2 regions of the Paenibacillus sp. FSL K6-1330 genome follow, and region 1 is predicted to be linked to the other one. Evidence: predicted binding sites of a transcription regulator. Region 1 holds the regulator's gene; the other holds the start of a gene.
The links. Region 1 encodes CtsR, which represses protease genes until heat stress. Its sites were predicted from a motif close to ATGGTCAATAAAGGTCAAACA; they were not measured.
Positions count from the first base shown of each region.

Region 1 (3,151 bases):
AACGATACCGTACGGGGCCAAATGAAGACACTGGCTCGTGAAGTTAAGAAAAACGGCGGAACCGTTGTGTTCGATTGCAATTATCGTCCCACTTTATGGGGGCCGGACCGCTACGAGTTTGCCAAGCCGCACTATGAGGAAATGCTGTCTTTAGCGGATATCGTTTTTATGAATGAGAAAGATGCCATCTATATCCTTGGCATGGAGACGACCCGGGAGGATCAGAGCGAACAACTGCAGGAGTTGATCCCGAAGGTGGCAGCGAAGTATAATATTACGGTTGCGTCGGGTACCCACCGCAAGATCAACGGGGATAACACTCATTCCCTGCAAGGCTATCTCTACACGGATGGAGCGTTTCACTTTTCCAAAACCTTGACGTTTTCCGTCCATGACCGTATCGGCGCGGGTGATGCCTACGCCAGTGGGGTGATTCACGGGATCTCGGAGGGATATGAACCGAATCGGACGGTTGATTTTGCCGCAGCTGCGGCGATGCTTGCCCATACCGTAACAGGGGATACGCCGACGGCGAGCGAACGCGAAGTGCTTCAGGCAATGAGTCATCATATGTCTGACGTGGAAAGGTAGGAGGAAGCATGTCGATCACGCGGAAGAACGGTCCGTTATACTTGCAAATCAAGAAGATCATAAAAGATCGGATTCTGCATGGGGAGTATCCACTTGGCTCCCATATTCCTTCCGAGCCGCAGCTGGAACAGGAATTTACCGTTAGCAAAATGACGGTCCGCAATGCAATCCAGGAGTTGTATCAGGAAGGGTATGTAGAGAAGCGGAGCGGGGTAGGAACGATTGTGACCCGGAACACTTCCTTCTCCAAGCTTTCCAAAGGCAAGCTGTTCACCGAGATTCTGGTCGAAGAAGGACACCAGATTCGGAAACGCCACCTGAAGACGGAATGGGTGCTCAATGAGCCGGATAGCGAATTGTTCTTAAAATTCGGGGAGCGGTGCCTGCTTATTGAACGTTTGTATTTACTGGACGGGAGCCCTTTCATTTACTACACCCACTATGTGTCATCCCAAGTGGATATGGGTGAAGAGTTCGGTTCCACCGAACTGCCGTCTCTGTATGACCGCATCGAGGAGAGTCAAATTACGCTGGAGAATTTCCGCGACCGTTTTCTGGCGACCGTGGCAAATGAGGAGATTGCCTCCTTGCTTGAAGTAAGTATAGGCGCGCCGTTACTGAAGCGGCTCAGATCCTCATATGACGGGACAGGCAGTATCATTGAATACAGCATCGGTTATTACAATACGGAATTACAGCACTACTTGATCAGTTATGACGCTTGAAGATGTAGACGATACAGGAGCACGATATGGAGAAGTGGCCTTGAGACCGGTTTTCACCCGGCATGAAGGCTGCTTCTTTTTTGTTGCCCCTGAAATGAATTGTTCTTGGGAAAGAGGCTATAAGCGGTCAAAGAACTGGGTACAATAAGAATAACTGCTAACCGCGATAAATTGAGAAGAACCCTCTTGGCAAAATGAAAAAATGTGCTATAATGAGATCAAAGTCAAAGAAAGTCAAAGTCAACGAGAGGGTTCGCTGATTTTGATTATGGTTAAAATTAACGTATAAGCAAGGCTCTGTGCGGACGTGTAAGATCACTATCCGTCTTAACGTTTCAAACAGTGGAGGATGAACAGACCAATGCGTAATATCTCTGATATTATCGAACAATACCTGAAGAGCATACTGCAGGAAAGTCCGGAGGGTACCGTTGAAATTCAACGCAACGATCTGGCGGAGCAATTTTCTTGCGTTCCTTCCCAGATCAACTACGTGATCAGTACACGGTTCACGCTGGAGAAGGGCTTTCTTGTCGAGAGCAAGCGCGGCGGGGGCGGGTACATACGCATCCAGCGTATCGAGCTTCCCCAGCATACTGCACTCCAGCAGCATCTTCACCATACCATTGGCAGCATGATTGATCAGACGGTGGCTGAAGGATTGATTTACCAGCTGGAGGAATCCCGGTTTTTAACGAGGCGGGAGGCCAGCCTGATGCGGGCCGCCATTTCGAGGGAGTGCCTGAATGTGAAGCTTCCTTATCGGGATGAGCTGCGTGCAAGGATTATGAAAGCGATGCTTATTTCTTTATTAGGTAAGTGAGTCTGTGTAAGGAGGCATCGGATTATGTTATGCCAAGAATGCGGTAAACGGCCGGCGACACTTCATTTCACCAAAATTGTGAACGGGGAGAAAACGGAGTTTCATTTTTGTGAAACCTGTGCCCGTGAAAAAGGGGAATTGATCCCCGGCACGTCGAATGGTTTTTCTATACACAGTTTGCTGTCAGGTCTTCTGGATCTGGATCCTTCAGGCAAGGGCCAGAGCCCCGGTGCAAAAATGGCTCAGACGCTGCAATGTGAAGAATGCGGTATGACGTATTCCCAGTTCAGCAAGCTTGGCCGGTTCGGCTGCAGCTCGTGTTATAAATATTTCTCGGATCGATTGGATCCATTGTTTAAGCGAGTCCATGGGGGGACTTCCCATGTCGGCAAAGTGCCGAAGCGTACGGGTGGCCGGATTCAGATCAAACGCCAAATCGATGACCTTAAGAAGGAGCTTCAAATTCGGATCGTGCAGGAGGAGTTTGAAACGGCTGCCGAGATACGGGACCAAATCCGTGAGCTGGAGCGAAATATGGCTCAGGGATAAGATTGTAAGATTTTGCACTTTAGTAGGAGGAATGCGTGATGTCTAATCTCCGGTTTACCGATTCGGCGCTGAGCGAGTGGATGCGCGGGAACGGTCAGGATTCCGACATTGTCATCAGCACCCGTGTCAGGGTGGCGCGCAATCTGCAGCATCTTCCTTTCCCGCTGCTGGCAACGGATCAGCAGTCAGGAGAAGTGCTAGAGCGCCTGACGGATGTATTGAAGAATAAGGACGATTTGCAGGATTTCGGGGATTTGCATGTAATTAAATTAAGTGAGATTGATGAGCTGGATAAGAAAGTTCTTGTTGAGAAGCATCTAATCAGTCCCAATCTGGCGAATGAATCCCGAAACGGTGCAGTCATCCTTACTGAAGATGAATCCGTCAGCATTATGATCAATGAAGAGGATCACCTGCGCATCCAGTGTTTATATCCCGGATTTCAGGTTCGTGAGGCATGGGC
Region 1 is NZ_CP150269.1:6,718,934-6,722,084, reverse strand. It holds gene NYE54_RS30800 (sugar kinase) at 1-591, shown strand, start outside; gene NYE54_RS30795 (GntR family transcriptional regulator) at 600-1,316, shown strand; gene NYE54_RS30790 (CtsR family transcriptional regulator) at 1,678-2,139, shown strand; gene NYE54_RS30785 (UvrB/UvrC motif-containing protein) at 2,164-2,688, shown strand; gene NYE54_RS30780 (protein arginine kinase) at 2,727-3,151, shown strand, end outside.

Region 2 (3,151 bases), 940 kb from region 1:
AATGCTTCCGGCGTAATCACAGGTGCTGAAGGGAATGCTGAAGAATTCCCTCCTTCGGAATCCAATCTCTCCTACGAATTCAGTGGTGACTTTGTGGTTCATTACAACCAGAACGATATCCTGAGCATTACGACGTATGATTATTCTTATACCGGCGGCGCCCATGGGATGACCTTCCGTAAAAGCTTCACCTTCTCCTTGAAGGATGGCAAGCAAATGAAGCTGGGCGATTTCATCAACATGCAGGGCAAGAATAAACAGAAGCTGAACAACCTTGTGCTGAACACGATGAAAAAAGAAGGGGGCTACCTCGGCGGATTTGAGGGCGTGCCTGCGGATGCTGATTTTTATGTGAAGGATAATGCTGCGATGCTGTACTTCCAGCTTTATGAGTACACCGCGTATGCCTATGGATTCCCGGAATTTGAGCTGAACCTGAAAGAGTGGAAGTAAGAATATACGGTAAGCGGTTTGTGTAAACTGCAATCATTTATTTTCATACTATAGCTTGTCTAGAAACATTATGTTGTCCTGATGTAACGCTGTGCTGGAACCATTGGCGGAAAATCCCTTGATCACGAAGGAGTGGAGCGCATACTCCCGCTTCCTATGATCAGGGGATTTTCGCGTTTATCGAGAGGCTTGCCTCGATGACAATTTGCATGTTTTGTACATTTTGCACACTGCTTCTGCACGGTGCGTGGCTTTCCTTTATTCCCCTCCTTTCAAGGTAAGGCAGGCCTTTTAGGAGGGGCGCCTTACCGTCTTTAGGTTTTATTGAAAAAGTTGTCCCCTCCAGTGAGAGTATCCCCGGAGGAGCAACGCGTTCGCCTTTGAAATCGGGAAACAACCTATCCATTCATTCCAGTTTCCTGATTTCAACAGCGACCGAAGGGGATACTCTCACTCTCCCGAATTGAAGTTTTCAATAAATCCCCTTCAGAGAATAAGAAAGGGCAGGCACCAGATAACGGCGCCTGCCCTTTACTTCATTTCTTTTATAAGCCTTGCGGCGGTGTATTCTCTAATACTTGATCGATCAGGCCATATTCTTTGGCTTCGTCGGCCGTCATGAAGTAGTCGCGATCGGTATCCTTCTCGATGCGCTCCAGCGGTTGGCCAGTGCGATCAGACAGGATGCGGTTCAGCTTGTCACGCATTTTGAGAATGCGGCGAGCACGGATCTCAATATCCGTAGCTTGACCCTGTGCGCCGCCGAGCGGCTGGTGAATCATAATCTCGCTGTTAGGCAGACCGTAACGTTTGCCTTTAGCGCCTGCGTTGAGCAGGAATGCACCCATAGAAGCAGCCATGCCGACACAGATCGTCGAAACGTCCGGCTTAATGAACTGCATCGTATCGAATATCGCCATACCTGCGGTAATGGAACCGCCAGGACTGTTGATGTAAAGATGAATATCCTTCTCAGGATCCTCAGCCGACAAGAACAGCATTTGGGCAATGATGGAATTGGCGACCACGTCATTTACGTCGGAGCCGAGGAAGATAATGCGGTCTTTCAGCAATCTGGAATAGATGTCGTACGCCCGCTCACCGCGGTTGCTTTGTTCAACGACCATAGGTATAAAACTCACGTGGAAAACCTCCTCTTAAGTACCTCATATAAATACTGTTACCGTATTACCCACATGATAAACAATTTAAATCAAAAAGTCAAAGATAGTCAAACTATTGGGTAAAAAAAAGAGCCGTCATGGGCACTTTAGGGTAATCAGTATAGAGAATAAAGATAAAATGGCGCGCCCGCGAGGAATCGAACCTCGATCTCAGGCTCCGGAGGCCTACGTCATATCCATTGGACCACGGGCGCATAAGAAAAATGTCTATCGACGTACATTCAAAGAAGACAGACCGCGTTTAGCGGTAGTTTTTCTTGCGATATCAGGAAGCTGACTCCGCGAAGTTTATACTTTCTGATATCTAAAAAATTAGCAACGAAGTTGATTATACCGCATCTATTTCAAAAATACAATAGCAGACAAAACTTTGTTCCTATTATATAGACAAGCCTGTAGTTGGTCATAATGAATAAGAATGCTTGGGGTAGAGAAATATACTTTCGGACACTTGCAACCGGCAGGATTATTGGTTAGAATAAGGGTGGGACTTAAAAAGTTCAACTGGGACATTTTACGACCAGGTAGAGGAGAGCCGAGACGAAGTTTGCAGGAGTGGAATGCATGCGTAACCTATTAGAAATACAAGAGCAGCTTCTGCCGGATCTGATGGAAATTCTTAAACGAAGATATTCCATCCTTCATCAGATCAAGCTGTCCGGAATTGTTGGCCGAAGAACATTGGCTTCATCACTCTCGATGACCGAGCGTGTCCTCAGAGCAGAGACTGATCTTCTGAAAGCGCAGGGGCTAATCGAGATTGAAACGCTTGGCATGCGGATCAGCAGCTCAGGGATATGCTTGCTGGAGGAACTCGAACCGGTTATGAATGAGTTATTCGGACTGGTTGAACTGGAAGAGAAGATTCGTCAGGCTTACGGGCTTCGTAAAGTGGTCATTATTCCCGGTGACAGTGAGTTATCTCCGGAAGTCAAACGCGAGCTTGGCCGTGCCGGAGCAAGAACGCTGCTAAGCTTTGTAAAGGATGGAGATACGATCGCCGTAACAGGCGGCTCCACGCTCGCCGAAGTAGCAGAGCAGATGTCCTCTTTACCTGGTGGCGAACCGCTGACAAGCACTTGGTTTGTGCCTGCCCGGGGCGGTCTCGGGGAGAGTGTCGAGATTCAAGCGAACACCATTGCCTCCAAGATGGCAAAGCGTGTGGGGGCTGAGTACCGATTACTTCATGTACCAGATCTGCTAGGCGAAGATGCCTACCAGTCTTTGGTGCAAGATCAGCATATCCAGGAAATTGTGGATGTGATCAGGCGCTGCCGAGTCATTATTCACGGCATCGGAGATGCCATGGAAATGGCAAGAAGGCGGAAGCTGGATGAAAACTCTATTCAGAACTTGCAGGCAGATGGCGCGATTGCGGAATCCTTTGGCTACTACTTTAGTGAAGATGGTGAAGTTGTCCACAAAATGCTTACCCTTGGGCTTCGGCTTGAGGATATTATGCAGACAGAGACGATCATCGGCATTGCTGGAGGGCAAGGCAAGGGCAAGGCGAT
Region 2 is NZ_CP150269.1:227,624-230,774, forward strand. It holds gene NYE54_RS01120 (DUF4163 domain-containing protein) at 1-453, shown strand, start outside; gene NYE54_RS01125 (hypothetical protein) at 614-859, opposite strand; gene clpP (ATP-dependent Clp endopeptidase proteolytic subunit ClpP) at 999-1,595, opposite strand; tRNA gene NYE54_RS01135 (tRNA-Arg) at 1,757-1,831, opposite strand; gene NYE54_RS01140 (sugar-binding domain-containing protein) at 2,202-3,151, shown strand, end outside.
Region 2: the regulator CtsR is predicted to act here: its motif matches at 1,671-1,691, upstream of clpP (ATP-dependent Clp endopeptidase proteolytic subunit ClpP).